2 regions of the Leifsonia sp. Root112D2 genome follow, and region 1 is predicted to be linked to the other one. Evidence: predicted binding sites of a transcription regulator. Region 1 holds the regulator's gene; the other holds the start of a gene.
What was found. Region 1 encodes HrcA, which represses chaperone genes, less so after heat shock. Its sites were predicted from a motif close to TTNGCACTCGNNNNNNNCGAGTGCNAA; they were not measured.

Region 1 (15,953 bases):
CTTGAGCGCGCTGACGGCCTTGTCCTTGTCGCCTGCCGCAACGGCCTCGCGCGTGGCGCGAACCGCTGTCTTGACCTCGCTGCGGACGGCCTTGTTGCGGTCCTGCGCCTTCTTGTTGGTGCCGATGCGCTTGATCTGCGACTTAATGTTTGCCACGGGTGATTCCGTCTTTCGTTAGGGGTGATTTTTCGTGATGTACCGCTCGGCGAGAGAGGGCGCCAGGCGGTTCGATTCGTGCGGTCTCAACCCACACGCAAGCCAACAGGAGACTTTACCAGTAATCCGTGTGAGACGACAATTGACGTCTCTGGCGGCCTCACGCGCGTGGCGCGTACGATCCGTTGCTGAGTTCCTCGAGAAGACTCGGAGAATTCGGCTCCCAGCCCAGGTCGATGCGGGCGCCCGTGCCCGTCGACTGCTGGTCGAGCAGTAGTGCGTCGGCGAACGCGGCGCCGAGTCGCTCGCGGGTCGCATCCGGCGTCTCGGGCTCGACCCCGCCCGCAAGAGACGCGGCTGCCGCGGCCGCCTCGCCCAGTTCGCGCACGGTCGGATTCTGGCCGCTGGCCCCGATAAAAAGGGCGCCTGCGGTGGCGTTCTCGTAGGCCAGAACATAGAGCGCGGCAAGGTCGTCGACGTGCACGGTGGTCCAGTGCTGGCTGCCGTCACCGATGAGCCGCAGGCTGCGCGCGGCACGCTCGCCACGCGGCGCGTTCGCCACGAGGTTGGGCAGGCCCGCCCCGTGCCCGTAGACAACGGCGGGTACCACGACGATGCCCCGGATGCCTGCGGCGGCGCGCACGCGCTGCTCGATTGCCGGGCGCCACGCGGTCAATGCCGGGGGCTGCTCCAGGGAATCCTCCGTAATAGCGGGGTTGGTGCCGAAGGTCCAGATTCCACCCGTGTGAATGTACGCCTTGCCGCTGCCGGCGAGTGCGGAGATCACGGTGTCGGCGACGGCCGCATCGACGGCACCGGCATCCTTGTCTCCGGTGTTCGCGGTGTGGATCACACCGTCGCTCTCGGCCACGGCGCGGCCGAGCATAGCCGTGTCGGTGATGTCGCCGACAAGGGCAGTCGCCCCGGACGCCTCGACAATGCGCGCCTTTTCGTCAGAGCGCACCAGTGCGGTGACCTCGTGGCCCTCCTCGAGAAGTCGGGTGAGTACTGCAGTGCCGATGAAACCGGTCGCACCGGTGAGAAATACGCTCATGCAGACAGTCAACACCATCCCTCTTCTCCCGGGGACGTCGCCAATGTCGGTTGACAGATCTTAGGTAAGGCATGCCATACTTAGGCTGTGCTTACCTCGACAGTCGAACCTTCGACGGCCGCCCGAACCCGCCCGAGCTATTCGACCTTCCCGGTCTCGGTCGTCCGACTGCAGCGGCGCTCCGAGTCGTTTGTGCGCGTTACTTTCGGGGGCGGCTCGCTTCGCGATTTCGGTACCACGGGCCTCGATCAGCGCATCAAGGTGATTTTGCCGCTTCCCGGTATCGGGGTCAGCGCCTTTCCCGATGGCATTGACTGGTACGCGAGCTGGCGGGCGCTGCCAGAGCAGCTGCGCAATCCCATTCGCACGTACACGGTGAGGGCGGTGCGCCCCGAGGCGGCGGAGATCGACGTAGATTTCGTGCTGCACGGCGATGGAGGCCCGGCATCCCGATGGGTTGCGGGGGCAGCCGTTGGCGACGAACTGGCCATTGTGGGCCCGCATGTCGAGGCCGAAGACCCACTCTCGGGCGTCGAATGGCGGCCGGGCGACGCACGTACCGTGCTGCTCGCCGGTGACGAGACGGCGGCTCCGGCGGTCTGCTCGATCCTTGCCGCCCTGCCGCGTGAGACCCGAGGCTCTGCATTCATCGAGGTTCCCTGTGCCGCAGACATCGAGGTGACGGATGCTCCCGCGGGCGTCACGGTGACCTGGCTGCCGCGTACGCACACTCGGCGCGCGCACGGCGTTGCTCTCTCGGATGCGGTGCGCGAGTGGACGGCGCTGCATCTCGCCGGACGCGCCGCGGCAGGAAGCGTCTCGGCAGTGAGCGCAACCGAGCAGAACGACGAAGACGACATTGACATCGATCACGGCATTCTCTGGGAGGTGCCGCAACAGCGGTCGACCGACGATGGTCTCTATGCCTGGCTCGCGGGTGAGGCCGGCGCGATCAAGTCGTTGCGTCGCTTTCTCGTCTCCGAGAGCGGCATCGACCGACGCAGAGTTGCGTTCATGGGCTATTGGCGCGCCGGTCGCGCCGAACTCAACTGAGCCCCCGACACCGCCCCGACCCTCGACACCACCCGATAAGCCGTCCGATGAAAGGTACAACTGTGCGCCAGAACCGAGTCCGATCCCGAAGTGTGGCGCTGCTGGCCGCGGCGATGGTGGCCGTGGTGCTGACCGGATGCGCCACCGGCCCCTCCGCGACCGGCCCGAGCGCCGCATCCGATTCGCAAGCGAACTTTCCCGTCATCATCTCGGGTGCACTCGGCGACGCGGTGATTCCGGCGAAGCCGAAGCGTGTTGTCACCATTGGCTGGGGCGCCGCAGACACCGTGATTTCGCTGGGCACGATCCCGGTCGGCATGGAGGCGGCGACGTGGGGAGGCGACAAGGACCAGTATTTTCCGTGGACACGGGCCGCGATCGAGGCGAAGGGTGACGCGCTGCCGACCACGTTCAACGTCTACCCGGAGATCGATGTCGAGAAGATCCTCTCCCTCACCCCGGACCTGATTCTCGCGCCGCAATCGGGTCTGACCGCAGAGCAGTTCGCCACCCTGTCGAAGATCGCGCCGACGGTGGCGTACCCGAAAGAGGCGTGGCGCACCAGCTGGACCGATGAGATCTCGATCATCGGCAAGGCGCTCGGGCAGAGTGCCAGGGCCGCTGGCCTCACCACGAGCATCAAGGCGACCATCGCCAAGGCCGCGGCTGCGCATCCGCAGTTCGCCGATGTGAGCTTCGCCTACGTCTATTCGGCCGAGCCCGGCCAACTGTCGCTGTATCAGGCGGGCGATCCGCGGGTCGATCTGCTTTCCGGTCTCGGTCTCGCGCTCGATCCGACCGTGGCGGCAGTTCCGCTCACGAAGGGAAGCTTTTCCTCCACCGTCGGCCTGGAACGCGCCGATCTGCTGAAGAATGTCGACGTGCTCTTCACCTGGTTCAACGATGCCGCCAACGAGAAGAGCATCGAGGCGCAGCCGCTGTTCGCGCAGATTCCCGCCTTCAAGCGCGGGTCGTACGTGGCCAGCGTCGACAACCAGCTGGGCATGGCCTCGAGCATGATCACCCCGTTGAGCGTGCCCTGGGCACTCGACAAGTACATTCCGATGATCACGAAAGCCGTCGAAAAGGTAGGTAAGTAGGCCCATGCGAGCGTCCCGGCTCGTCACCGGGCTGCTTCTCGCGCTCGTGCTCTTAGCGCTGATGGTGCTCGTCAGCCTGGCCGTCGGCAACAAGTACGTGCCGCTGCCGGATGTTGTCGGTGCACTCGCGCATCCGGGTCACAGCTATGCGGATGCCGTCATAGCCAGCCGCATTCCTCGCACCCTGCTCGGACTGCTCGTCGGTGCGGCACTGGCGGTCGCCGGCGCCATCATGCAGGGGATCACCCGCAACCCGCTCGCGGATCCGGGACTCTTCGGTGTGAACATCGGCGCGGCCGCCGCCATCGTGACCGGCATGGCCTTTTTCGGGCTCGGCTCGGCAGCCACGAGCGTCTGGGTCGCGCTTCCGGGCGCCTTCGCCGCCGTGGTGATCGTCTACCTGATCGGTTCGGGGCGCGGGCGTGCAACGCCGGTGCGGCTGGTGCTGGCCGGCGTTGTGGTCTCCGCGGTTCTGGCCGCGTACATTCAGGCCATCACCCTGAGCCTGCCGACGGTCTTCGAGGTCTATCGCTTCTGGGTCATCGGCTCGCTCGCCGGTCGCGACCCGCAGCTCGTGACGGCAATTCTGCCCGTCGTCATCGCCGGGCTGGTGCTGGCGTTCACGCTGGCCGGCTCCCTGAACGCCCTGGCCCTCGGCGACGACACGGCTCGTGCGCTCGGCGCGCACGTCGGCCGCACTCGCATTCTGGGCGCCCTGGCGACGACGCTGTTGTGTGCCGCATCGACCGCCGCCGTCGGCCCGATAGCCTTCGTGGGGCTCGCCGTTCCGCACATCGTGCGTGCCTTCACCGGGAGCGACCATCGGTGGCTGCTGCCATACAGCCTCATCGTTGGTCCCTCGCTGCTGCTCGCCGCCGATGTGATAGGGCGTGTCATCGTGAGTCCCGCCGAGTTGATGGTCGGCATCGTGACGGCGTTCGTGGGTGCCCCTGTGCTCGTGCTCGCGGTGCGGCGCATGAGGGTCGGAGCATGAGCGGCGGGGTGGTGCGCGTGGGGCGCCGGGTGAGCATCCGGGTGCGCCGCGGTGCACTGGTCATCGCCGGGCTGCTGATAGTGGCGATTGTTCTCGTCGCCGCCCTGACCCTCACACTCGGCGAATTGGGGATTGCCCCCGGCGACCTGGTGCCGACCATCTTCGGTGCGGGCACCGGCCGCGACGAGATAGTCTTCGGGGCCTTCCGCGGGCCACGCCTTGCCGTCGCCGTTCTCGTCGGCGCCGCATACGGGGTATCAGGAACCTTGTTTCAGACGGTGACGCGCAATCCGCTCGGCAGTCCAGACGTGATCGGCTTGACCTCCGGTGCCGCCGCGGGCGCCGCTGCATTCGGGCTGTTGTGGACCGGAATACTGCCTATGCCGGTGGGCGCACTGCTCGGCGCCTGCGCCGCCATGGCGCTCGTCTGGCTCGGCACGGGGCGCGGGTTCTCCTCGCCCGCGCGCATGTTGCTGATTGGCATCGGGGTCTCCGCCGTCTCGCTCGCCTTTGTGCAATACGTCATCGCCAGGGCCGGGCTCGAGCAGGCCACCCTGCTCGCCGCCTACCTCAACGGCAGCCTGTCATCGCGTAGCTGGAGCGACGCGGCGATCATCGGCGTCAGCGTCGTGGTACTTCTGCCACTGGCGCTCCTGCTCACCCGGCGGCTGCAGCTCATGGAGATGGGCGATGAACAGGCGGATGCCCTCGGTGCGCGCAGTGCCGTCACGCGCGGGCTGGCCATCCTGCTGGCTATCCTGCTCGCGACGGCGGCGGTGAGTGTTGCCGGTCCGATCGCCTTCATTGCGCTCACCGCCCCGCAGATCGCGCGTCGTCTCGCTCGTACCGCGGGACCACACATCGTGCTCTCGGCGCTGATGGGGGCATTTCTGCTGGCGTTGGCCGATCTGGTGACCCAGCAGTCCCCGTTCGTCGTGCAGTTGCCCGTTGGCATCGTCACCGCCGCGATAGGCGGAATCTACCTCGGCTATCTGCTGGTCGCGGAATGGAAGAAGGGAACCGTCTGATGCAGGCATCCGCACCCGTCACCGCTCGCCTGGCCGCGCGCGGTCTGCGCCTGGCCTATGACAGCCACGTGGTCGTAGAGGATCTGTCCATCGATATTCCGGATGGCGGCTTCACGATCATTGTCGGCCCCAATGCCTGCGGCAAATCCACGTTGCTCAAGGCACTCTCACGCACGCTGAAGCCGACGGCGGGAGAGGTGCTGCTCGGTGGCAAGCCCATCGAGTCATTCAAGAGCAAGCTCGTGGCGCGCGAGGTGGCGCTGCTTCCGCAGAGTCCGATAGCGCCCGAAGCCATCACGGTGCGCGACCTTGTCGGCCGCGGCAGGTATCCGCACCAGGGACTGCTACAGCAGTGGTCCGCCGCCGACGAGCGGGCCGTCGCGGATGCCCTTGCCGCGACAGCGAGCACCGAGCTCGCGCACCGTCACGTCGCCGAGCTTTCGGGCGGGCAGCGCCAGCGGGTGTGGATGGCCATGGTGCTGGCCCAGCAGACCGAGCTGCTGCTGCTGGATGAGCCGACCACCTTTCTTGACATCGCCCACCAATACGACGTGCTTGAGCTCTGCTCCCGGCTGCATGCTGAGGGTCGCACGCTCGTCGCCGTACTGCACGACCTCAACCAGGCGGCGCGCTACGCCAGCAACTTAGTGGTCATGAAGGAGGGCCGCATCGTGGCGTCGGGGGAGCCGACCCGGATTCTCACCGCTGAACTCATCGATGAGGTCTTCGGACTGCCGTGCATCGTCATCCCCGATCCGGTGACGGGCACTCCGATGGTTGTCGCGCGGCGGTGAAAAGCCGGGCGGTCGAGCATGGGAGAATGGCTGAACCATGTCACCACGAGCTCTGAAGGCCCTTGAGCCCGCCGCGACTCCTCCGGCCCTCATCCGCAACTTCTGCATCATCGCGCACATCGACCACGGCAAGTCCACGCTGGCCGACCGCATGTTGCAGATCACCGGCGTGGTCAGCGACCGCGACATGCGCGCCCAATACCTGGACCGCATGGACATCGAACGCGAGCGCGGCATCACCATCAAGAGCCAGGCGGTGCGGATGCCGTGGCAGCTCGGTGCCAACACCTACGCCCTCAACATGATCGACACACCCGGGCACGTCGACTTCACCTACGAGGTGAGCCGCTCGCTTGCCGCCTGCGAGGGCGCCATTCTGCTCGTGGACGCCGCTCAGGGCATCGAGGCGCAGACCCTCGCCAATCTCTACCTGGCTCTCGAGAACGACCTGACGATCATCCCCGTGCTCAACAAGATCGACCTGCCCGCCGCCGACCCCGAGAAGTACGCCAAGGAACTGGCCAGCCTCATCGGTGGTTCGCCCGACGACGTGCTGCGCGTCTCGGGCAAGACCGGCGCCGGCGTCGAGGATCTGCTCGACCGTCTCACCGAACTCGTTCCCGCCCCGAGCGGCGATGCGGATGCCCCCGCTCGTGCCATGATCTTCGACTCCGTCTACGACTCATACCGGGGCGTCGTCACCTATGTGCGCATGATCGACGGAACGCTGGCGCCGCGGGAACGCATCCAGATGATGTCGACGAGGGCAACACACGAGATTCTCGAGATCGGTGTGAGTTCGCCGGAGCCGACGCCCAGCAAGGGTCTCGCGGTCGGCGAGGTCGGCTACCTGATCACGGGCGTGAAAGACGTGCGCCAGTCCAAGGTCGGCGATACGGTCACTACCGCGTCGAAGCCGGCCACGAAGGCGCTGCCCGGCTACACCGAGCCGTTGCCGATGGTGTTCTCCGGTCTCTACCCGATTGACGGCAGCGACTATCCCGAACTGCGGGAGGCGCTCGACAAGCTCAAGCTGTCGGATGCCGCCCTCGTCTACGAACCGGAGACATCCGTCGCTCTCGGTTTCGGTTTCCGTTGCGGCTTCCTCGGTCTGCTGCACCTGGAGATCGTGACCGAGCGGCTCGATCGCGAATTCGGCCTCGACCTCATCACGACGGCTCCGAGCGTGATCTACCAGGTCACCACGGAGGACAAGAAGACGGTCACCGTCACGAACCCGAGCGAGTTTCCCGGCGGCAAGATCTCCAGCGTGACAGAGCCGATAGTGAAGGCCGCGATCCTGGCGCCCAAGGACTACGTCGGCGTGATCATGGAGCTCTGTCAGGGGCGCCGCGGCACGCTGCTCGGCATGGACTACCTCGGTGAGGACCGGGTCGAGATCAAGTACACGATGCCGCTCGGCGAGATCGTCTTCGACTTCTTCGACCAGCTCAAGAGCAAGACGGCCGGATACGCCTCGCTCGACTACGAGCCGGCGGGAGAGCAGGAGGCCGACCTGGTGAAGGTCGACATTCTGCTGCAGGGAGAGCAGGTCGACGCGTTCAGCGCCATCGTGCATCGTGAGAAGGCGTACGCGTACGGTGTGCTCATGACCGGCCGGTTGCGTGAGTTGATCCCGCGCCAGCAGTTCGAGGTGCCCATCCAGGCGGCGATTGGTGCACGCATCATCGCACGCGAGAGCATCCGGGCCATGCGCAAGGATGTGCTGGCCAAGTGCTACGGCGGTGACATCACCCGCAAGCGCAAGCTGCTCGAGAAGCAGAAGGAGGGCAAGAAGCGCATGAAGATGGTCGGCCGCGTCGAGGTGCCGCAGGAGGCCTTCATCGCCGCGCTCTCCGGTGACGTGGAGAAGAAAGACAAGAAGTAGCGCTGATGCGTCGCTCAACCTTTACGGACGAACCGGTCACCTATGGTGCCGTGGGCGGAACGCAGGCGCCCGATCTGCTCTATTACCCGCCGAAGGGGTACCGCCCGCTGGAGAGATCCGTGCGGTTGGGTAGCGGCACTGAACGTTTCGAGACGGCATCCCGACTGGCGATGACCTGGGGAATCCAGCGTGGCAGCGGCATGCGTGTCGTCGAGACGCACGAGGGTACCGGCGAGCAGTACACGGGGGTGCGCTTCAACGCAGACGGCAGCCCCGCCGCGGTGCAGGGCGGCGGCGATCACGAGGCACGGTTCGGTGAGGACGGCACGCCGTACATCACCAATGGCATGACGGCGGTGCTGAAGATTCCCGTCTGGCCCCTGACCTTCTCGGCGCCGCTTCGCGTGGTGTACGTGATCGACGAGGCTCGGCGGGTGGGCTTCGCCTATGGAACGCTGCACGGGCATCCGGAAAGCGGCGAGGAGTCGTTCGTCGTGGAACACCGCGACGACGACTCGGTATGGCTTGTCGTACGCGCCCTCTCCCGGCCGGCGACCTGGTATTACCGCCTTGTCGCCCCTCTCCTGCGCCTGCAGCAACGCCGATTCACGAAGCGCTATCTGCGGTCGCTGCTGCCGACGCGAGTGGCGTAGGGGTGACACGCGACGAGTTGCCGCTGGAGGCGCGCTCGTTCAGTCGGGGTGTCGAGGGCGTGAGCCGCCCCGACCGCCTTGCCGAGTCCCTGCGGGCCGGATTTCGTGTATTCGAGCGTCGGGTGCTCATCGGCACGGGGAATGATCGCTGGAATTTTGCGCGCAGGGAGGCGCTGAGCTGGGGAATCAAGCGCCGCAGCGGTTTCACGGTCGAACGGCCCGGACGTGAGAACGGCGATGATCGGCGGGTCGTCGCGAGAGACAATGCCTGGATCGCTGTTGCGATCGGACCGGTACGTGTTCGTGAACCCGTGCGCGTGGTCTGGGCCGTTGACGACGAGAGCAGAGCGGGCTTCGCCTATGCAACGCTCGCGGGACATCCGGTCAGCGGAGAAGAGGCGTTCATCGTCGAACGAGGTGCCGATGACACGGTGTGGCTGAGGATACGCTCGGTGTCCCGTGCCGGAGACGGAGCGTGGCGACTGCTCTATCCGTTGCTTCGCCTCGCCCAGGGGCTCGCACGGTCACGATACTTCCGCGCGTTGGCCGGCGTCATCGGCGACGCGCAAAGCGGACGAGAATAGACGGATGCCCTCCGCACTTCCTCTCGGCGACCCGGCACCCTCAGACGGGCTGCTTCCGGCCTTGGCGGCCGTCGGTGCAGACGCCCGCAACTTCGGGGTGTACCTGCACGTACCGTTCTGCCGCGTGCGCTGCGGTTACTGCGATTTCAACACCTATACGGCCACCGAGCTGCGTGGCGCGAAGCAGAGCGACTACGCCGACGAGGCCTCCGAAGAGGTGCGCTTTGCGGCGCGCGTGCTCACAGCGTCCGGGGTGCCCGAGCGCCCGGCATCGACCGTGTTCTTCGGCGGCGGAACCCCCACGTTGCTGCCCGCCGCCGATCTGGCGCGGATGCTCGGCACTGTTCGCGACACCTGGGGGCTCGTCGAGGGCGCCGAGGTGACCACAGAGGCGAACCCCGATTCGGTGGATGCGGCGTACCTGAGGGCGCTGAAGGATGCGGGCTTCACCCGGGTCTCGTTCGGCATGCAGTCGGCGGTGCCGCACGTACTCGCCACACTCGAGCGCACCCACGATCCCGAGCGCGTTCCGCTCGTCGTGCAGTGGGCCAGGGACGTCGGCCTGGACGTGAGCCTGGACCTCATCTACGGCACACCGGGGGAGAGTCTCGACGATTGGCGCATCTCGCTCGAGCACGCCATTGCGCAGCAGCCCGACCACCTGAGTGCATACAGCCTCATCGTCGAAGACGGCACGAAGCTGGCGAGGCAGATTCGCCGGGGCGAGGTGGCGCGGCCCGACGATGATCTCGCGGCAGAGCAGTATGAGCTGGCAGACCGGATGCTGGCCGAGGCCGGATTCGAATGGTACGAGGTGAGCAACTGGTCCACCGGCACTGACCACCGCTCCAGGCACAATCTGGCGTACTGGCAGGGGCACGATTGGTGGGGCATCGGTCCCGGCTCACACAGCCATGTCGGCGGCGTGCGCTGGTGGAACGTCAAACACCCGGCCGCATACGCTGCGCGGATCGCCGGAGGCGAGTCGTCGGCCGCGGGGCGCGAGACCCTCGATGATGAGACGCGTCAGGTGGAGGCGATTCTGCTGCAGACGCGCATTCGTGACGGTTTTGAGATCGCCCGGCTGAACGCATCCGCCCGCCGTGAGGTCGCTTCTCTGATCGCCGAAGAACTCATCGACGCAAAAGCCGCCCTGGCCGGCTCGATAGTGCTGAGCCTGCGAGGGCGGCTTTTGGCCGATGTGGTGGTGCGTCGGCTGACCTAGTGCGGGCTCAGCTCACGAACTTGATGGACATCGGGTAGGTGTATGCCTCACCCTTGTTCGCGGCAACGGCGGCGATGATGCTGAAGACGATGACGACGATACCGACCGCTATCACGACGAAGATTCCGATGATGACGAAGATCAATATGACGCCGATGATCGACGCAATCAACATTGTGAGCTGAAAGTTCAGTGCCGTCGCCGTGTGCTGGCGCACGAACGGTCCGCGATCCTTGAGCACCAGATACCCGATGAGCGCAGGCAGGAAGCCGAAGATGATGCCCCCGAGGTGGATGAGCGTCGCCCAGAGCTTCTCGTCGGCCGGGTTCAGAGGCGCGTTCTGCTGGTACTGGTTCGCGGGAGGCGGCGGTGGAGTGGCGTTTGACATCTCTCGAGGCTACTTGATGAAACGGAAGTTGACCGGGTAGCGGTATGTGCCGCCGCCGTTCACCTTCACGCCGCCGAGAATCGGGAACAGGATCTGTACCACGAGCAGTGCCAGATAGAGCAGGGTGCCGATGAGCCCGCCGATGAGCGGCACGAACAGCAGTATCGAATTCACGATGAGCAGGGCGACCCACGCGATCACCATGGTGATCTGAAAGTTGAGGGACTCCTTGCCTTCCTGGTCGGTCAGACGGCCGCGATCCTTGCCGATGAGCCAGATGATCAGGGGCGGAATCCAGCTGAGCACGCCGCCGAAGTGCGACCACATGGCCCACTGCTTGTCTTCGGCTGCGGTGAATGGTGCGGCGGGAGCGATCGGCTGCTGGGGCTGCCCAGCGGGCTGCTCGTACGGGGGCTGGGCGTTTGGATCGGTCATCATCATGCCTTTCAGACGGATGGTGTGCGAGATCGCACCGCTCGTGCGGTATCCAACAAGGTACTGCCTGTGAAGCAGCCGTGCAACGCTGTTTTTGGTCGGACGCGATATGATTAGCACTCAGACTGACCGAGTGCTAAGCAACGCGGGATCGGAGGGGCGAATGGTTTCGGATCGTAGCCTCGAGGTTCTGCGGGTCATCGTTCAGGACTATGTGGCCTCACGGGAGCCCGTCGGCTCCAAGACCATCGCCGAGCGGCATCCGTTCGGAGTCTCCGCCGCGACCATCCGCAACGACATGGCTGCGCTCGAAGAAGAGGAACTGATCGCGGCACCGCACACCTCGTCGGGTCGGGTTCCGACAGACAAGGGCTATCGGCTGTTCGTTGACCGCCTGGCCGACGTCAAGCCGCTCTCCTCGGTGCAGAAGCAGGCCATCGAGGCCTTTCTCGGCGAATCCGTCGATGTGGATGATGTGCTCGCGCGTACGGTGCGGCTGCTCTCTCAGCTCACGCACCAGGTTGCGCTCGTGCAATATCCCTCGGTGTCGCGTTCGCGGGTGCGGCACATCGAATTCGTCACGCTCGCGCCCCGACGCCTGCTCTCGGTGCTCATCGCCGAGACCGGTGCGGTTGAGCAGCGTGTGATCGAGACGCCCGTGGATGTCGACGACGCTCTTCTCGCGCGACTGCGCGCCTCTTTCAACTCGCTGACGGTCGGGTTGCCGCTGGCGGATGCGGCGGCCGCCCTGCACGAGGTGCACACCGATTTTGCCCCGGGCCACCGCGAGGCGGTCGCGGTGATCGTCGAGACGCTCGTCGACCAGATCGAGGCGAACCGCCAGGAGAAGCTGTTGATGGCGGGTGCGGCCAACCTGGTGCGTACCGAGCACGATTTCACCGGCAGTATCTTTCCCGTGCTCGAGGCCATCGAAGAGCAGGTGATCCTGTTGCGGCTCTTCGGCGAGATGGCCGCCGACCAGCATGGCGTCTCGGTGAGCATCGGCCGTGAGAACGCGCCATTCGGGCTCGCCGAGACATCCGTACTCACCAGCGGCTATTCTTCCTCGAGCGGCATTGTGGCCCGGCTCGGGGTGCTCGGCCCACTGCGCATGGACTATTCCAACAACATGGCGGCCGTGCGTGCCGTCGCCCGTTACCTGTCACGCCTGTTCGGCGAGAACTAAATCACGCAACACGAGAAGGAAATGCCATCTGTGGCCGACCACTATGAAGTTCTGGGCGTCGAGCGCGACGCCTCGCCCGAAGCGATCAAGAAGGCCTATCGCCGTTTAGCGCGTGAGCTGCACCCTGATGTGAATCCGAGTGCGGATGCCTCGGAGCGGTTCAAACTCGTCACGCACGCCTACGATGTGCTCAGCGACCCGCAGCAGCGGCAGAACTATGACCTGGGCGGCGGGCAGCAGGGCTTCGGCGGCCAACAGGGCTTCGGCGGCTTCGGCGACATCTTCGAGACCTTCTTCGGCGGAGGCGGCGGCAGCCGCGGTCCGAAGTCCCGCAAGGAACGCGGCCAGGACGCCCTGCTGCGCGTGGAGATCGATCTCGACGAAGTCATCTTCGGCACGCACCGCGACCTCGAGGTCGACACAGCGGTGACCTGCGAAACGTGTAACGGCAGTTGCTGCCAGCCGGGCACAGCCCCTGTCACCTGTGACATCTGCCACGGCACCGGGTCGATCCAGCGGGCCGTGCGCTCACTGCTCGGCAATGTGATGACCTCGAGCCCGTGCGGCACCTGCCGTGGTTACGGCACCGTCATCGCCACGCCCTGTGCCACCTGCCAGGGCCAGGGACGGGTGCGCGCCCGTCGAACGGTTCCCATCGACATCCCTGCCGGTGTCGAAACCGGGCTGCGACTGCAGATGCCCGGCAGTGGTGAGGCCGGCCCCGCGGGCGGCCCGAACGGAGATCTCTACCTGGAGATGAAGGTTCGCCACCACGACATCTTCAGCCGCGACGGCGACGATCTGCTCGCCACGCTCGAGGTCGAGATGACGGATGCGATCCTCGGCACGAGCGCCACGGTGAAAGCCCTCGACGGGGATATCGAGGTGGAGGTGAAGCCGGGCACCCAGAGCGCCGAGGTGCTCACCATCAAGGACCGTGGCGTCACGCACCTGCGTGGCAGCGGACGGGGAGACCTCAAGATCGGTATCCAGGTGATCACGCCCTCCAAGCTGGACCACCGTGAGCGCGAGCTGCTCAAGCAGTTCGCTGACGGCCGCAAGCAGCAGGCGCCGGCGCTGGCGCAGTTCCAGCAGGGGCTGTTCGCCAAGTTGCGGGACCGCTTCCTGCGCGTCTAGCAGGCTGCCTGTAGCGGATATGAGTTCCCTCTTTCTGCGTGACGACCTCGAATCGGCGGATGTCGGTTCCCGCGTCTCGCTGCTCGGCGCAGAGGCCAAGCACGCCGTCACCGTGAACCGCACCCGTCTCGGCGAGGCGGTCTCCATCGGCAACGGGCGTGGACTCGTGGTGAGCGGGTCTGTTGTGAGTGCGTCGCCGGCGGAACTGGTGCTGCAGGTCGCGGAGGTGCGGCACATTCAGAAGGCCGAGATCGGCATCCATCTTGCGCAGGCGCTCGCCAAGGGGGGCCGCGACGAGATGGCGGTTCAGGCGGCAACCGAGCTCGGCGTCGATGGAGTGATTCCCTGGGCGGCGGCACGCTCGGTCTCCCGCTGGGAGGGCGCCAAGCTCGACCGCGGGCGCGAGAGATGGACCAGTATCGTGCGCGAGGCGACAAAACAGTCGATCCGGGCGTGGCTGCCCGAGGTGCATGCTCTTGAGAGCACGGCGCAGCTGGCCGGGCGGGCATCCGCACAGCGTGTTGTCGTGCTGGAGCCGACCGCATCGACGTCACTGAGCGCGATAGTGCCGGATGGCCGGCAGATCGTTCTCGTGGTCGGGCCAGAGGGTGGCATCTCACCGAGTGAGCTCGAGGCCTTCGCCGCGTCCGGTGCGGAGGCGATGTGTCTCGGTTCCGGCGTTCTGCGCACCTCCACGGCGGGGCCGGCCGCTCTCGCCGTGCTCAACGCGGCGCTTGGGCGCTGGTGACGCCACGTTAAGATAGTCGTATGGCCGAGGACGAGCGTTCGATATTCACGCGGATCATCGCGGGGGAGATTCCCGCCGATGTCGTGTTCGACGGTGAGCGCGTCATAGCGTTCCGCGACATCAATCCGCAGGCGCCTGTGCATCTGCTCGTCGTGCCCAAGACCGAGAAGTACCGCAACGTCACCGAGCTCGCCGCGGGCGATCCAGAGCTTCTCGCCGAGATCGTCTCCGTGGCGCAGCGGCTCGCCGACGAGCAGACGAACGGCGAGTACCGGCTGATTTTCAACACGGGCGCCTCGAGCGGGCAGACCGTCTTCCACGTGCACGCCCATTTGCTCGGTGGCGGCACCGACGGCGCTCTGAGCGAGGGAACCCTTGGCAAGCTCTGAGGTACCGCCGAGCGAAGCCCGACTGCACGTCGACGGCGTCGAGATGGTGCGCCTGCTCGGACCGCAGGATCGACTGCTGACGACCATCGAGAAGCAGTACCCTCTTGTCTCCGTGCTGGTGCGCGGCAACGAGATCACACTCAGCGGTGATGCGACACAGGTGGATGCCGCCTCCCGGCTCATTGGCGAGCTGCTCACCCTCGTGCGCGGCGGGCAGGAGATCGCCCCCGATGACGTGGCGTCGTCGGCGCGCATCCTCGGCACGGGCGACGGGCAGAGCCCCGCCGACGTGTTCGGGCAAGCGATCCTGAGTTCGCGGGGCAAGAGCATCCGCCCCAAGACGCCCGGGCAGAAGCAATACGTAGACGCGATAGACAACAACACCATCGTCTTCGGTATCGGCCCGGCCGGAACCGGCAAGACCTATCTCGCCATGGCCAAGGCCGTGCAGGCGCTGCAGCGCAAAGAGGTCGAACGCATCATTCTCACCCGGCCCGCGGTGGAGGCCGGCGAACGTCTCGGCTTTCTGCCCGGCACTCTCACCGACAAGATCGACCCCTATCTGCGCCCGCTCTACGATGCTCTCAACGAGATGATGGACCCCGAGATCGTGCCCAAGCTGCTGGCGGCAGGCACCGTTGAGGTAGCGCCGCTGGCGTACATGCGTGGACGTACGCTCAACAACTCCTTCATCGTGCTCGACGAGGCGCAGAACACCACGCCGGAGCAGATGAAGATGTTCCTGACCCGGCTCGGGTTCGGCTCGCGCATGGTGGTCACCGGCGACATCACGCAGGTGGACCTGCCGACAGCGGCCAGCGGGCTGCGGCTGGTGACGCGCGTGCTCGATAACGTCGACGACATCCACTTCGCCCGGCTCACGAGCGACGATGTGGTGCGGCACAACCTGGTCGCTCGCATCGTGGATGCGTACACCGAGTACGACGCGCAGCGTCAGGCCCAGCACTATGAGCGGGAACAGGCGCGTGAATTCGCCAACCGAACCGAACGGCGTGCGGGAACTCCGCGCGACCGGCTGCCGAAACGAGGGCGCTGAAGAATGTCGATCGAAGTCAACAACGAATCGGCGATCGCCGTTGATGAGGCGGCGCTGCAGCGTCTTGCCGTGTTCGCACTCGAC
Region 2 (15,953 bases), 870 kb from region 1:
GCCACGTTCGCCAACCACATCGACACGGGTGACTTCGTCATCATCGTGAACGCCGACAAGGTCGCTCTGACCGGCTCAAAGGCCGAGCAGAAGAAGGCGTACCGCCACTCCGGTTACCCGGGCGGCCTCAGCTCCATGACCTACAGCGAGCTTCTCGCCAAGAACCCGGTTCGCGCCGTCGAGAAGGCCGTGCGCGGCATGCTGCCGAAGAACTCGATCGGTCGCGCTCAGCTCACCAAGCTCAAGGTCTACGCCGGCCCCGAGCACCCCCACTCGGCGCAGCAGCCGAAGCCGTTCGCCTTCGACCAGGTCGCGCAGTAAGCGTCGGCGCTTCGAAACCCTAGAGACTCTAAGAAAAGGATTCACCATCGTGGCGAAGATCGCAGACAGCATTGACGCGGCCGTGTCGGCCGAAACCCCCGAGAACTTCACGACCGAGACGCCGGCCGAGCCCGCCGTCAAGGCTCCCCGTGCCGTTCTCAACGTTCCCGGTGCAGCCGTGGGCCGTCGCAAGCAGGCTATTGCCCGCGTGCGCCTGGTTCCCGGTGCAGGCACCATCAAGGTGAACGGCCGCGAGTTCGCGGACTACTTTCCGAATAAGCTGCACCAGCAGCTGATCAACGACCCGTTCAAGGTTCTCGAGCTTCTCGGCAGCTACGATGTGATCGCCCGCATCACCGGCGGTGGCCCCTCGGGCCAGGCCGGCGCGCTGCGTCTCGGCATCGCCCGTGCGCTCAACGAGATCGACGAAGAGAACAACCGCGCGACGCTCAAGAAGAACGGCTTCCTGAGCCGTGACGCTCGCGTCAAGGAGCGCAAGAAGGCCGGTCTCAAGAAGGCCCGCAAGGCTCCTCAGTTCTCGAAGCGCTAATTCGGCATCCCGGGGTTTCGCCTCTATGCCTCGTCTTTTTGGTACGGATGGTGTTCGCGGACTCGCGAATGCCGAGTTGACGGCCGACCTCGCACTCGGCCTTGCGCAAGCCGCCGCAACGGTTTTGACGCAGGGTCGCAGTGCCGAGGCGCGCCGTGCCGCAGGACGTCGCCCCGTCGCGGTACTCGCACGCGATCCGCGCATCTCCGGTGAGTTCATCGCTGCCGCGGTGGCAGCGGGGCTGGCCAGCTCGGGCATTGACGTGCTCGACGCCGGTGTCATCCCCACCCCGGCCGCTGCGTACCTGATCGCGGACATCGACGCCGACTTCGGTGTCATGGTGTCGGCCTCGCACAACCCGGCACCCGACAACGGCATCAAGATTTTCGCGCGCGGTGGCACCAAGCTGCCGGATGTCGTCGAGGACCGTATCGAGGAACATCTGCAGCGCGAGAAGCTGGCCCCCACGGGAGCCGGCGTGGGGCGCATCCGCCGTTTCGCCGATGCCGAAGACCGCTACGCCGTGCACCTGATAGCAAGCCTGCCGCATCGACTCGACGGCCTGCACGTCGTGCTCGATTGTGCCAACGGCGCGGCCGCCGGCGTCTCGCCCGAGGTGTTCAGACTTGCCGGCGCGAAGCTCACGGTGATCGGCAACGACCCCGACGGCCTCAACATCAACGACGGGGTCGGCTCGACGCATCTCGACAAGCTGGCCGCCGCCGTCGTTGAAGCGGGGGCCGATGTCGGCATCGCGCACGACGGCGACGCCGACCGGTGCCTCGCTGTCGACCGGGACGGCAACATCGTCGACGGCGACCAGATCATGGCGATCATCGCCATCGGCATGGCCGAGCGCGGCGTGCTGAAAGACAACACCCTCGTCACCACGGTGATGAGCAATCTCGGGCTGAGCATCGCCATGGAGGCCCACGGCATCCGAACGGTGCAGACCAAGGTCGGCGACCGTTACGTGCTCGAGGAGATGAACGAGCACGAGTTTTCCCTCGGTGGTGAGCAGAGCGGTCACGTCATCATGCGCGACTTCGCGACCACGGGCGACGGCATACTCACCGGTATTCACCTCGTCAGCGAGATGGCCCGCACCGGCAAGACCCTGGCGGAACTCGCGTCGGTCATGACGGTCTTCCCGCAGACGCTCGTGAACGTGCGCGGGGTCGACCACCACGCTCTGCACGACGACGCCGTGGTGGCGTCGGCCGTGGCGGATGCCGAGCGTGAGCTCGGCGCATCCGGTCGCGTTCTGCTGCGCCCCTCTGGCACGGAGCCGATGGTGCGCGTGATGGTGGAGGCGGCCGATCAGCTCGCGTGCGATCGCATCGCGCACGCCCTCGCCGACGTCGTGCGCGACCGCCTCAGCCTCTAGCGGCTGCTGCCCTCAGAGCTTGCGGAGGAGCACCGAGCTCACCGTGTGCTCGGCGCCTTTGCGCAGCACGAGCTTGGCGCGGGAGCGTGTAGGGCGGATGTTCTGCAGCAGGTTCGGCTCGTTGATGCTCGACCAGATCTCGCTCGCCCGCGCGCGGGCCTCTTCTTCGGTGAGGCTCGCGTAGCGGTGAAAGTATGACTTCGGGTTGGCGAAGGCGCCGCGCTGCAGCTTGAGGAAGCGCTCCTCGTACCAGCGCGCGATGTCGCGGGTGCGGGCATCCACGTAGATGCTGAAGTCGAAGAGATCACTCACCGCCAGGCGGTTACCGCCCCCGCCGGCCGGCTGCAGCACGTTGAGGCCCTCGACGATGAGCACATCCGGTTGCCGCACCACCACCTGGGCGCCGTCGACGATGTCGTAGCTCAGGTGCGAGTAGAACGGCGCGCGCACCTCGGGAACCCCGGATTTGATGGCGGTGACGAAGCGCAGTAGTGCCCGGCGATCGTATGACTCGGGAAAGCCCTTGCGTTCCATGAGGCCGCGGCGGGTGAGCTCGGCATTCGGCAGCAGGAATCCGTCGGTCGTCACGAGCTCGACGCGGGGAGTGTTCTCCCACCGTGAGAGCAGTTCGCGCAGCAGACGCGCGATAGTCGACTTGCCGACCGCGACCGATCCGGCGACGCCGATGACGAACGGCGTGCCCTTCGCCCTCTCGCCGAGAAAGTCGCTCGTCACCCGGTGCAGGGCCTTGGTTCCACTCACGTGCAGGTTGAGCAAACGGCTCAACGGCAGATAGACCTCGGCAACCTCGGACATCTCCAGCGGATCGCCGAGCCCGCGCAACTGAACGAGCTCGGTCTCCGTCAGCGGCAGGCTGGCATTCTGAGCCAGTTCCGACCACTCGGCACGGTCGATCTCCACAAAAGGAGACGTCTGGCCCGATCCATTGCCGTTGCCGCCGCCCGCGCCCGTGTCAGCCATAGGCTGCTTATTCTATGGGAGTCGACGCGTGCGAGACGCCTGCGGTCGTCGGTACGGCTCCATGCCGTCTAAAATCAAGTCCATGTGTGGAATCGTGGGATACGTCGGTCGTGAGCGCAGTCTCGAAGTTCTGCTCGGGGGGTTGAAGCGGCTCGAGTACCGGGGCTATGACTCCGCGGGCGTCGCCATCATCGCCGACGACGGGCAGCTGCACACGGCCAAGCGCGCCGGAAGGCTGTCGGTGCTCACCGACGAACTGCAGCGGCACCCGATCAGCAACGGACGCACCGGCATCGGGCACACCCGCTGGGCCACCCACGGTGGGCCCACCGACCACAACGCGCACCCGCACCTGGGCGATGACGGCAAGCTTGCCCTGATTCACAACGGCATCATCGAGAACTTCTCCGCTCTCAAAGAGGAACTGCTCGCCGAGGGTTACACCTTCACGAGCGAGACCGACTCCGAGGCCGCGGCCGTTCTGCTCGGCCGGGAGTATGCGGCAACGGGTGACCTCGTCGAGGCGTTCCGCCGGGTGGTCACGCGTCTCGAGGGCGCGTTCACGCTGCTCGCCCTGCACCAGGACCAGCCGGATGTCGTGGTCGGCGCCCGACGCAACTCGCCGCTCGTCATCGGCCTCGGTGACGGCGAGAACTTCCTCGGCTCGGATGTCGCGGCGTTCGTCGAGTACACCAAGCGCGCCGTGGCCATCGGCCAGGACCAGATCGTGACCATCACGCCGGATGCCGTCACCGTCACCGATTTCGACGGCAACGTCGTCGAGGTGGACGAATTCGAGATCGCGTGGGACGCATCCGCTTCGGAAAAGGGCGGCTGGTCCAGCTTCATGGCCAAGGAGATCAGCGAAGAGCCGGATGCCGTGGCCAACACCATTCTCGGCCGCGTCGTCGACGGCAAGGTGGTCATTCCCGAGCTCGACGAGCTCGGCGACGAGGTACTCACCGACATCAACCGCATCGTCATCATCGCCTGTGGCACCGCCGCGTACGCCGGCATGGTGGGCAGCTACGCGATAGAGCAGTGGGCGCGCGTGCCCGTGCAGGTGGAGCTGAGCCACGAGTTCCGTTACCGCGACCCGGTGCTCACGCCGCAGACGCTCGTGATCTCGATCAGCCAGTCGGGCGAGACCATGGACACGCTCATGGCCGTCAAATATGCGCGCGAGGCCGGCGCCCGCGCGATCTCCGTGTGCAACACCCAGGGCGCGACGATTCCGCGCGAATCGGATGCCGCCGTCTACACACACGCCGGCCCCGAGGTCGCCGTCGCCTCCACGAAGGCGTTCGTGGCGCAGATCACCGCGCTCTACCTGTTCGGCCTGCACCTGGCCCGTGTGCGCGGTGCACTCGACGAGGCGCAGCTTGCGGCGAACGTGGCCGAGCTCACGGCGATTCCCGAGAAGCTCGCGCGCGTGCTGGAGTCGTCGGAGAGCATCGCTCAGTTGGCCCGGTGGATGTCTGACACCCGTGCCGTGCTGTTCCTCGGCCGCCATGTGGGCTACCCCATAGCGCTCGAGGGCGCGCTCAAGCTCAAGGAGCTCGCATACATCCACGCGGAGGGCTTCGCCGCCGGTGAGCTCAAGCACGGGCCGATCGCACTGATCGAGGCCGGTCAGCCGGTCTTCGTGGTGGTGCCGAGCCCGATCGGATCGCCCGAACTGCACAAGAAGGTCGTCTCCAACATTCAGGAGATCCGTGCGCGCGGTGCCCGGGTGATAGCCATCGCCGAGCAGGGTGACGCCGCAGTGCTGCCTTTTGCCGACGAGGTCGTTCCGATTCCGCTGGCCGGGCCGTTGTTCGAGCCGCTGCTCGGCGTGATCCCGCTGCAGATCTTCGCCATGGAGCTGGCCGCGGCCAAGGGCCTCGACGTCGACCAGCCGCGCAACCTTGCCAAGTCGGTCACGGTCGAATAGGCAGGTCGAATAGGCGCGGTCGAGTAGGCACGCTTGAGTAAGCACAGTCGAGTAGGCGGGGAATGACGTGATCAAGGGCATCGGCGTCGACATCGTCGATCTGGCACGCTTCAACCGCGCCATCACCCGCACTCCGGCCCTACTGGCTCGCCTGTTCACTGAGAGCGAACGCGGTCTGCCAATGCACTCGCTGGCGGCGCGATTCGCGGCCAAAGAGGCCTTCATCAAAGCGCTCGGTGGCTCAGATGGCGTCAGCTGGCAGAACGTCGAGGTCGTCGCATCCGCCGCCGGCGACCCGGGCTTCGCCCTGCACGGGGTGCTCGCCGAGAGCGTTGCCGCGCGCGGCATCGCCTCGCTGCACCTCTCGATGACCCACGACGCCGGTGTGGCCTGCGCCTTCGTGGTGGCCGAGGGCGGCGCGTCGTGAGCGAGCAGGCGAACGGGGCGCGCGCAGGCGAAGCGCGCGCTGACGGGGCGCCGCAGCGGCCCGCCGTCGGGTTCCGCGAGGCCGTCATCGACCTCGGGGCGCTCGCCCGCAACGTCGCACGGCTGCGCGCGACCGTCGGAACACCCCATGTGATGGCCGTGGTCAAGGCGAACGGATACGGTCACGGTGCCGTTGAGAGCGCCCGAGCGGCGCTTGCCGGCGGCGCGGACTGGCTCGGGGTGGCCGACGTTGCTGAGGGGCTCGCGTTGCGTGATGCAGGCATTCGCGCTCCCGTGCTTGCCTGGCTGCACGAGCCCGAGACCGACTTCGCGCCGGCCGTCGCGGCCGGCATCGACATCGGCATCTCTTCCGTCGAACAACTCGACGCGGTGGCGGATGCCGTGGTGCGCGTGAGCGAGGCGACTCCGGATGCCGGTGGGCCGGCATCCGTGCAGCTCAAGCTCGAGACGGGGCTGAGTCGCAATGGCTTGTCGCAGCCCGAGTGGCCGGCAGTCTTCGCCCGGGCACGCGAGTTGGAGCAGGCGGGCACGATTGCGGTGCGCGGCCTCTTCAGCCACCTCTCCAACGCCTCGCCCGATGACGACGCGCAGGCGATCGAGTTGTTCGACGGCGGCGTCGAGGCGGCCCGTGCAGCAGGCCTCGCACCTGAACTGCTGCACATCGCGGCATCGGCGGCGGCACTGCGCATTCCGCGGGCGCGATACAACCTGGTGCGTCTCGGCATCACGATCTACGGCCTCTCGCCCTTCGGCGACCAGTCTTCGGCCGAACTCGGGCTCACGCCCGTGATGACGCTGCGTGGGCGGGTCGCCGCGGTACGCCGCGCCGCAGCCGGGGCGGGGGTCTCCTACGACTACACATACCGCACCACGCGCGCAACGACGCTCGTGCTCGTGCCGCTCGGTTACGCCGAGGGGGTGCCGCGCGCGGCCTCGAACGGCGCCGCCGTGTCGATCGGCGGGCGCCGTTTCGCCATCTGCGGCCGGGTCGCGATGGACCAGTTCGTCGTCGACGTGGGCGATCTGCCGGTCGCCGTGGGCGACGAGGTGGTGCTCTTCGGCGACCCCGAGACCGGCGTGCCGAGCGCCGACGACTGGGCACGCGAGGTCGGCTCCATCAACTACGAGATAGTGACGCGCATCGGTTCCCGCGTGCGGCGCACCTTTCTGCAGCCGTGAGTGCGCAGCCAGCCGAGGTACGGCGCATCGACACCCCGGAGCAGATGGAGCAGTTCGGCCACGAGTTGGCCGCGAGGCTATGCCCCGGTGACCTCGTCGTGCTCACCGGCGCGCTCGGCGCGGGAAAGACCACGCTGACGCGCGGACTCGGCGACGGGCTGGGCGTGCGGGGGCCGGTGACGAGCCCGACCTTCGTGCTGGCGCGCACGCATCCGAGTCTCACGGGCGGCGCACCGCTCGTGCATGTCGATGCCTACCGGCTCGGCAGTGCCATGGAACTCGACGATCTCGACATCGACTTCGCCCGCTCGATCACGGTGGTCGAATGGGGTGCGGGCATGCTCGACGGCGTCGCCGAATCCTGGCTGGAGGTCGTGATCGAGAGGCCGACGGGCGCATCCGGTGGCGCGGGCGGCCTCACACGCGGCAGCGGCGCGACTGGCAGCACGACGGATGCCGATGCCGATGCCGATGCCGATGCCGTGCTCGCCCTCGACGCCCCCGAGCCACGCACCGTCACCATCACGGGCCACGGAGGGCGCTGGCGCGCCTGAGCGTCGAGCGTCGAGCTCTGAGCGCTCTGCGCATAACTCATGCAGTTTGCCGCAGCCTGCCAGCGCTTCCGCGTGATTCCGGGAGTGGACCGCGCGCATCCGGCGTTCTGCATGAGTTATGCGCAGGTGGGCGCCGGGAGTCGGCCGCCCCCTTGAGACTGGCCGCAGCCGTGACGCCGCGCGGCGCTTAGGCTGGAGGGGTGCTGCTCGCCATCGATACCTCCGCCGGATCGAGCGTCGCCGTCGTCGATCGGGACGGGGGCGTACTGGCTGAGCGCTCGGTTGAAGACACGATGCGCCACGCCGAGGTCGTCGGGCGCTTGATTCACGAGTGCCTGGAGGAATCCGGTGTGGCCGTCCGCGAGCTCTCCGGTGTGGCCGTCGGCATGGGGCCGGGCCCGTTCACCGGACTGCGGGTCGGCATCGCGGCGGCCCGCACCTTCGCGTTCGGCGCGGCAAAGCCCGTGGTGCCGGTGGTCAGCCACGACGCGATTGCCTTCGAGCGCTACCGCGCCGGCGCGAGTGGAGGGATGCTCGTGGTCACCGACGCGCGCCGCCGCGAGCTGTACTGGTCGGCCTATGTGGGCGTCGACGAGTTCGGACTGCCGCTGCGGGAGGACGGGCCCGGGCTGTGCAAGCCCGACGCGGTGCCGCATCCGCAGTTGAACCGCGTGGATGCCGCCGTCGTCTCCGCCGGCGCGCTGGGCATGCTCGCTGAATTCCTGTTCCTGCACAAGCGCGCCTTCGCCGGCGACGAGCCGCTCTATCTGCGCTCCCCGGATGTGACGCTCTCCGCAGGCCGCAAGCGGGTCAGCCGATGAGCGGCCACAGCTGGCAGATGCGCCGGGCGACCGAGGCCGATCTCGAGGCGATCATGCTGCTCGAATCCTCGATCTTCGCGAGCGACGCCTGGTCGAGCGAGACGATGCGCGGCGAGCTGGGGAACCCGCACGCGTACTACCTGGTCGCGTTTGAGCCCGAGAACCCGGATGCCATCGCCGGCTACGCGGGACTGCTCGCGCCCCGGGGCGCCCCCGAGAGCGACATCCAGACGATCGCCGTCGACGAGAACGCCCGGCGCCACGGTCTCGGGCGTGCGCTCATCGGCAGCCTTGTGGGGGAAGCCCGCAGGCGCGGGGCGAAGGAGATCTTCCTGGAGGTGCGTGCCGACAATCCCGGTGCGCAGCGGCTGTATGCGGAGTTCGGATTCGAGGAGCTGGGTGTGCGCCGTGGCTATTACCAGCCCGACAATGTGGATGCGATTGTGATGCGCCTGCTCGTCACAGATCCTGCCACTGCGCTCGCCGTCGGGAGCGAGGTCAGCCCATGAACCGCGACAACCCTCTCGTTCTCGGCATCGAGACCTCCTGCGACGAGACCGGCATCGGCGTCGTGCGCGGCACCCGACTGCTCTCCAACACGATCTCCTCGTCCATGGAGCAGCACGCCCGCTACGGCGGTGTCGTGCCCGAGGTGGCGGCCCGCGCCCACCTCGAGGAGATGGTGCCCGCGTTGCGGGCCGCCGTCGCCGACGCGGGCATCGAACTCGCCGACCTTGACGCGATAGCCGTGACGAGCGGACCCGGTCTCGCGGGCGCGCTCATGGTGGGCGTCGGTGCCGCCAAGGCCCTCGCCCTCGCCCTCGGCAAGCCCATCTACGCCGTCAACCATCTGGTCGGTCACGTCGGTGCCGACCTGCTCGACGCCGACGGAGGGCCCGGCCGCGCGGTCGATCTGCCCACCATCGCGCTGCTTGTCTCGGGCGGGCACACCTCGCTGCTGCACGTGCGCGATCTTGTCGGCGACGTTGATCTGCTCGGCGAGACCATCGACGACGCCGCCGGGGAGGCCTTCGACAAGGTGGCCCGAGTACTCGGGCTGCCGTATCCGGGAGGTCCGCAGATCGACGCGCTCGCGGCATCCGGAGACCCGAAGGCGATTCGTTTTCCGCGCGGGCTCAGCCTGCCCAAGGACATGGCGAAGCACCGCTACGACTTCTCCTTCTCGGGGCTGAAGACCTCGGTGGCGCGCTGGGTGGAGCAGCGACAGGATGCCGGCGAGGCCGTGCCCGTCGAAGACGTCGCGGCGAGCTTTCGCGAGGCCGTCGCCGACGTGCTGCTCACCAAGGCCATCGCCGCCTGCACCGAGCGAGAGGTTCCGCGGCTGCTGCTCGGTGGCGGCGTGGTGGCCAACGCACGCATCCGCGAGCTTGCGGCCGAACGCGCGCAGGCCGCCGGCATCGCCCTGCGCATTCCCGCCCTGTCGCTTTGCACCGACAACGGGGCCATGATCGCGGCCCTCGCCGCGCAGCTGATCATGGCAGGCCACGAGCCGTCCTCGCTCGATTTCGGGGCGGATTCGACGCTGCCCGTCACCGAGATTCAGGTGCCGTAGCGCCAAGCATCCGCTAGTGTCATGGGCATGACGAGCGTGCCCCCCGACCAGCCGACCGAGCCACAGCAACCGCCGCAGCCGCCCGAGCCGCCGCAGCCGCAGGACCCGCCCCAGCCGCAGTATAGCGCGCCCCAGTACGTCGAAACACAGCCGCAGTATGCCGCCCAGGCCCCTGCGCCCGTCGGATACTCCCAGCCCGCGGCGCAGTACCCACAGGCATACCCGCCACAGTATGGCTACGCTGCGGCAGCGCCGCGCACCAATGTACTCGCCATCATCGCCCTCGTGCTCTCACTCATCAGCGTGAGCATCGGGGGAGTCATCACGGGGCACATCGCGCTTTCGCAGATCAAGAAGACGGGCGAGCAGGGTCGCGGGCTCGCCCTCGCCGGCCTGATCATCGGCTACATCGGCAGCGCCGGATGGGTGCTTTTCTGGGTGTTCCTGATCGTTGCCCCGCTCATCTTCGCGGCAACCATGGCCACCACGATGGGGAGCCTCGACTACAGCGGAACCTAGGGCGATGCCTTCAGCCATGGGGAGTTCTCTCCATTGACACCCCTTGTTCAGGGCTGACACTATGGTCTGCGCGTAAGCACTTCAAACATCGAGAGGAGATTGGTCCCCATGACCGATCCGAATATTCCCAACGAGCCGGCTAACCCCGAGCAGCCCGTGGGTGGCCAGGCGCCCGGTGCCCCGGTTCCCCCGGCACCGCCCGCGGCACCCGCCGCACCCGCAGCGGGAACCCCGTATGGCGCACCGCCTGCGGCTCCTCAGGGTGCTCCGTACGCGACCGGTGGCCCCGTGAAGAAGTCGCCGATCCTCAGCATCATCTCGCTCATCGCGGGAATCGTGGGTGTCGTCGGATTCTTCGTCGTGTTCATCCCGATCATCGGCTCGATCCTGGAGCTCTTCATTCCGGCCGCCGCCGTCGTTCTCGGCTTTCTCGGTAAGAAGAAGGAGCCGGCCTCCAAGGGCCTCTGGCTCACCGGTATCGTTCTGGGCTTCGTCGGCCTGGCCATCGCGATCATCTCGCTCATCCTGTGGATCGTGGCACTCGCCTCGCTCTGCAGCGGTGGAGCGTGCAGCACCAGCGGCTACTAAGGATTTCTTCGGGACGAGGCCGGGCGACGCGTGTGTCGCCCGGCCTTTCTCGTCTCGGCTTCGGCTGGGGTCGAGCGACCTCAGCCGAGGCGTTCGACCAGCAGTGCGCTGTGTCGTCCGGCCACGCGGGTCAGAACGACCGTGGCGCTCTTGGGGCCCTTGAGGCCGAGGCGCTTGCGCAGCGTGGCCGGGTCGACATCCACACCACGCTTCTTGATCTCGAGAGTGCCGATGCCGCGGGCCTTCAGCGAGCGAGCGAGTTCCTTCTCGGCAAACGGCAGTTGCTCGAGCACCCGAAAACCGGTGGCGAACGGGGTGCTCACCGGGGCATCCGCGGTGAGCCAGGCGATGCCGTCGCTGAGCATGCGCGCGTCGAGGCTGCGCGCGAGATCGCCGATGAGGCGGGCGCGGATCACGGCGCCGTTCGGCTCATACAGGTACTCGCCGAGCGTGCCGGTTTCGGCGTCGGCGCTGTCGGCGTCGGCCGACATCTCGGCTGCACCGTCGGCATCCAGCACGAGGGCAGAACGACGGATGCCGTCGCGGGCGAGCGCGCCGAACCACAGCCCCAGCTCCACGAGTTGGCCATCGATCGAGACCCATTGCGCCTCGGCGTCGGCGGGGATCAGCTCGCGGTCGATGCCGGGGCCGAGCTTGATGCCGATCGGCAGACGCTCGGCGAGGCCGAATGCGAAGTCGAGCGACGGCGAATAGTCGTCGGGGTCGGTGAGTCGCCTGGTGTCGCTGTGGCCGGAGGTGCGCCGTGCCGGGTCAAGGTAGGCGGCGTCGACATCGCCCAGCTCGGTGGTCTCGGCGGTGCCGTTCTCCACGCTGGCACGAGGAAACGGCGCGAGGTTGTAGCTGGCGATGGCCGCGGTGACTTCGTCGGCATCCACGGCCTTCACGTCGATGTCGAGGGCGGCAAAGGCCATAGCATCGCCGCCGATGCCGCAGCCGAGATCGGCAACGCGGGTGAGCCCCGCCTGCTGGAAGCGTCCGGCGTGCAGGGCGGCGACGCGCAGCCGCGTCGCCTGTTCGAGACCGGCCTCGGTAAACAGCATCCGGCGGGCGAAATCGCCGAATTTAGCCGCAGCCTTGGCGCGGAGTCGGTTCTGCGTGAGCACCGTGGCGACGAGGCCGGGCGAGTGCCCCTGCTTGCGCAGATCGGCGACGACCCGCACGACGTCTGTGGCCGACCGATACGGGGGCAGCGAGTCGAGCAGCCGCAATCCCTCGGGTGACAGCAACTCGACGAATTCGCTGCGTTCCATCTCGCCAACTTACCGCGCGCACGCTGACATTTTCTGGCACTCACGTTGCAAGAGTGCCAGTCAAGGTTCTAAACTCTAATTAGCACCCTCGGTATGAGAGTGCTAACTCCAGTCTTCGTCTAAGAAAGAGGTCAAACGTGTCGGTCTCCATCAAGCCGCTCGAGGATCGCATCGTCATCAAGCAGGTCGAGGCCGAGCAGACCACTGCTTCCGGTCTGGTCATTCCCGACACCGCGAAGGAGAAGCCCCAGGAGGGTGAAGTCATCGCGGTCGGCCCCGGTCGCATCGACGACAACGGTAACCGCGTTCCCCTCGACGTCGCCGTCGGCGACAAGGTGCTCTACTCCAAGTACGGCGGAACCGAGGTCAAGTTCGGCGCCGACGAGTACCTCGTGCTCTCCGCTCGCGACGTTCTCGCGGTGGTCGTTCACTAAGCATTTCGTACCATCACAGAAGACCCGGGTGTTCGCATCCGGGTCTTCTGCATTTGCGCCGCAGGAATAGGTACAGCTTTCTACCGTTAACATGGAATATCCCCCTCGATGGCGTCGGGCGGATAACCTCCATACTCGCGACCTCAAAGGGGTGTAATGGATCAGTCGGATCCCTTCGGCTTCATCGGATTGACCTACGACGACGTGATGCTGCTGCCCGGGCACACCGACGTCATACCCAGCGAGGCGGATACCTCCACCCGACTGACGAAGCGGATCACCGTCGCGTCACCGCTGCTCTCCTCCGCCATGGATACCGTGACCGAGGCGCGCATGGCGATTGCCATGGCGCGTAATGGCGGCATCGGCATCCTGCATCGCAATCTCTCCATCGAGGATCAGGCCGCATTCGTCGACAAGGTCAAGCGCAGCGAATCCGGCATGATCACCAATCCGGTGACCACCACCCCGGATGCGACGGTGGCCGAGGTCGACGCCCTCTGCGGCCAGTTCCGCGTGAGCGGCCTGCCCGTTGTCGAAGCTGACGGCACTCTCGTCGGCATCATCACCAATCGCGACATGCGTTTCGTCTCGGTGAGCGAGAAATCCACGACGCTCGTGCGCGACGTCATGACCCATGCCCCGCTCATCACGGCCGCCGTCGGAATCGATCCGGAGACGGCCGTTTCCATTTTCGCCGAGCACAAGATCGAGAAGCTGCCGCTGGTGGATGCCGATGGCAAGCTCACCGGCCTCATCACCGTCAAGGACTTTGACAAGTCTGAGCAGTACCCGAACGCCACGAAAGACGACGAGGGGCGGCTGCGCGTCGGGGCCGCCATCGGCTTCTTCGGCGACGCCTGGGAGCGAGCGATGGCGCTGGTCGACGCGGGCGTTGACGTTCTCGTCGTCGACACGGCCAACGGTGACAGTGCGGGCGTAATAGACATCATCCGTCGACTCAAGGCCGAACCGCGCGCCGCGCACGTAGACATCATCGGGGGCAACGTCGCTACCCGCGCAGGAGCGCAGGCTCTGATCGACGCGGGCGTTGACGCCGTCAAGGTGGGCGTCGGCCCCGGCTCCATCTGCACGACGCGCGTCGTCGCCGGCGTGGGCGTTCCGCAGGTGACAGCCGTCTACGAGGCGTCGCTGGCCGCGCGCGAGGCCGGAGTTCCGGTGATCGCCGACGGCGGGCTGCAGTACTCGGGTGACATCGCGAAGGCGCTCGTCGCCGGTGCCGACTCGGTGATGCTCGGCTCGCTTTTGGCCGGCTGCGACGAGAGCCCGGGTGACCTGGTCTTCGTCAACGGCAAGCAGTTCAAGAACTATCGCGGCATGGGTTCGCTCGGTGCCCTGCAGACGCGCGGCAAGAAGACCTCATATTCACGCGACAGGTATTTTCAGGCGGATGTTCCCAGCGACGAGCAGCTGATCGCCGAGGGCATCGAGGGCCAGGTTCCCTACCGCGGCCCGCTCTCGGCCGTCTCGTACCAGCTCATCGGTGGGCTGCGCCAGTCGATGTTCTACGTCGGTGCGCGCACGATCTCCGAGCTGAAGGAGCGCGGCAAGTTCGTGCGCATCACGGCTGCCGGGCTCAAGGAGTCGCACCCGCACGACATCCAAATGGTTGTAGAGGCGCCGAACTACCGCCGGTAGGTCTTTCGTGGGTGGTCGGGTTCGGGGGCGGCGTGGGCAGTCTCTGCCCATAGATGCCCGCCGAACCCGGAGACTGCCCACGCCGCCCCCGAACCCTTGAAGTTGGCCCTACCGGCTTCGTTCGCTGTGATGGAGAGAAAAGCTACCCCGCGGCGGCTAGGCGGGTGACGGCCTCGGTGAGAGTGTCGGGGGAGCAGGCAAAGTTCAGGCGGGCGAAGCCGCGGCCCTGGGTGCCGAAGGTCTGGCCGGAGTTCAGCGCAACGCGGGCGCGGGACAGCGCACGCACGCTCGGGTCGTTGCCCCAGTCGAGGCCGCGGCAGTCGAGCCAGGCCAGGTAGCTGGCGCGCGGCGCGCGGTAACGGATGCGTGGCATCCGCTCGTCAAGCAGTGACGCCAGCAGGGCGGCGTTGCTCTCGATAGTCTCGAGCGCCGCATCCAGCCAGGGCTCGCCCTCGGTGAAGGCGGCCGTCGCGGCGATGCGGCCGAACAGGCTGGTGCGAAAGTGCACCTCCTCGGGCAGGGCGGAAAGCAGCCGCGACATGCGCTGGCTCGCGGTGACGAACATGGCGCACTTGAGACCGGCGAGATTCCAGGCCTTGCTCGCGCTCGCCGCGGTGATGCCGTGCTCGCGCGCGGCATCCGAAACGCTGAGGAACGCGGTGAAGTTGGTGGTCGAGTGGGTCAGCGGCGCATGGATCTCATCGGAGATGACCGTGACGTCATAGCGGGTGGCAAGTTCGGCCACTGCCGTCAGCTGCTCGGCGCTGTGTACGAGGCCCACCGGGTTGTGCGGGCTGCACAACAGGTACGCGCGTGCGCCGGCGGCGAAGGCGGCCTCCAGCCCGTCAAGATCGAGTGCCCAGCCCTCGGTCGCTGAGCCCTCAGGCGGGAGCAACGGCACCTCAACGACCCGCCCACCCGCCTCGGCGACGAGATCGGAGAATGGTGCATACACGGGCGGGTTGATGACGACGCCGTCGCCGGAGGCGATCGCGAGCCGCAGCGATTCCACGATGACGACGCTGACATCTGTCGTCGTGGAGACCTGGGCGGGATCGACGCGCCAGTTCCAGCGCCTCTCGGCGAATGCGGCGAAGGCGTCGGGCAGCGTGCTGCCGACCCCCGCATACCCGGTGTCGGAGCGACGGATGGCCGCGGTCAGCGCCTCGGCGATCGGTTCGGCAAGCGCAAAGTCCATCTCGGCGACGAACAGCGGCAGCACATCCGCCGAATACTCGCGCCACTTCTCGCTCGTGCGCGTGCGCAGTTCCTTAAGCGTGGGAACGGTCAGCTTGTGCATCGCTCCAGCATGCCGCACAGCGCCGACGCCGTCGAGTGGATCACCCGACCGGCGGGCCGTCGGTGCTGCCGCCTAGACTGGGCAGGTGAGCATGGAAATCGAGATCGGCCGCGCCAAGCGCGCCCGCCGCGTGTACGCCTTTGACGATGTAGCCGTTGTGCCGAGCCGGCGAACGCGCAACCCCGAGGATGTCTCGGTGTCGTGGTCGATCGACGCGTACCAGTTCGAAATCCCGTTTCTGGCGGCGCCCATGGACTCCGTGGTGAGCCCGCAGACGGCCATCATGATGGGGCAGCTCGGCGGCGTGGGCGTACTCGACCTCGAGGGCCTCTGGACCCGCTACGAAGACCCCGAGCCGCTGCTCGCCGAAATTCAGAGCCTGCCCGCCGAGAAGGCGACGACCCGGATGCAGCAGATCTACTCCGAGCCGATCAAG

Region 2: a site for HrcA is predicted at 12,158-12,184, ahead of groES (co-chaperone GroES). Genes of this name have one in related genera too.

The regions. Positions count from the first base shown of each region.
Region 1 is NZ_LMCU01000001.1:2,560,500-2,576,452, forward strand. Features, by position in the region: gene rpsT (30S ribosomal protein S20) at 1-156, opposite strand, end outside; gene ASC63_RS11910 (NAD-dependent epimerase/dehydratase family protein) at 317-1,210, opposite strand; gene ASC63_RS11915 (siderophore-interacting protein) at 1,298-2,263, shown strand; gene ASC63_RS11920 (iron-siderophore ABC transporter substrate-binding protein) at 2,311-3,363, shown strand; gene ASC63_RS11925 (FecCD family ABC transporter permease) at 3,368-4,357, shown strand; gene ASC63_RS11930 (FecCD family ABC transporter permease) at 4,354-5,385, shown strand; gene ASC63_RS11935 (ABC transporter ATP-binding protein) at 5,385-6,179, shown strand; gene lepA (translation elongation factor 4) at 6,217-8,067, shown strand; gene ASC63_RS11945 (DUF1990 family protein) at 8,073-8,720, shown strand; gene ASC63_RS11950 (DUF1990 family protein) at 8,723-9,304, shown strand; gene hemW (radical SAM family heme chaperone HemW) at 9,309-10,529, shown strand; gene ASC63_RS11960 (DUF4870 domain-containing protein) at 10,537-10,917, opposite strand; gene ASC63_RS11965 (DUF4870 domain-containing protein) at 10,927-11,352, opposite strand; gene hrcA (heat-inducible transcriptional repressor HrcA) at 11,516-12,538, shown strand; gene dnaJ (molecular chaperone DnaJ) at 12,569-13,675, shown strand; gene ASC63_RS11980 (16S rRNA (uracil(1498)-N(3))-methyltransferase) at 13,695-14,423, shown strand; gene ASC63_RS11985 (histidine triad nucleotide-binding protein) at 14,444-14,812, shown strand; gene ASC63_RS11990 (PhoH family protein) at 14,856-15,869, shown strand; gene ybeY (rRNA maturation RNase YbeY) at 15,873-15,953, shown strand, end outside.
Region 2 is NZ_LMCU01000001.1:1,685,512-1,701,464, forward strand. Features, by position in the region: gene rplM (50S ribosomal protein L13) at 1-321, shown strand, start outside; gene rpsI (30S ribosomal protein S9) at 371-871, shown strand; gene glmM (phosphoglucosamine mutase) at 897-2,258, shown strand; gene coaA (type I pantothenate kinase) at 2,271-3,239, opposite strand; gene glmS (glutamine--fructose-6-phosphate transaminase (isomerizing)) at 3,322-5,172, shown strand; gene ASC63_RS07825 (holo-ACP synthase) at 5,240-5,599, shown strand; gene alr (alanine racemase) at 5,686-6,798, shown strand; gene tsaE (tRNA (adenosine(37)-N6)-threonylcarbamoyltransferase complex ATPase subunit type 1 TsaE) at 6,843-7,352, shown strand; gene tsaB (tRNA (adenosine(37)-N6)-threonylcarbamoyltransferase complex dimerization subunit type 1 TsaB) at 7,553-8,173, shown strand; gene rimI (ribosomal protein S18-alanine N-acetyltransferase) at 8,170-8,682, shown strand; gene tsaD (tRNA (adenosine(37)-N6)-threonylcarbamoyltransferase complex transferase subunit TsaD) at 8,679-9,746, shown strand; gene ASC63_RS07855 (DUF4190 domain-containing protein) at 9,774-10,265, shown strand; gene ASC63_RS07860 (hypothetical protein) at 10,374-10,853, shown strand; gene ASC63_RS07865 (class I SAM-dependent methyltransferase) at 10,934-12,124, opposite strand; gene groES (co-chaperone GroES) at 12,262-12,558, shown strand; gene guaB (IMP dehydrogenase) at 12,715-14,217, shown strand; gene ASC63_RS07880 (MalY/PatB family protein) at 14,360-15,517, opposite strand; gene ASC63_RS07885 (GuaB3 family IMP dehydrogenase-related protein) at 15,609-15,953, shown strand, end outside.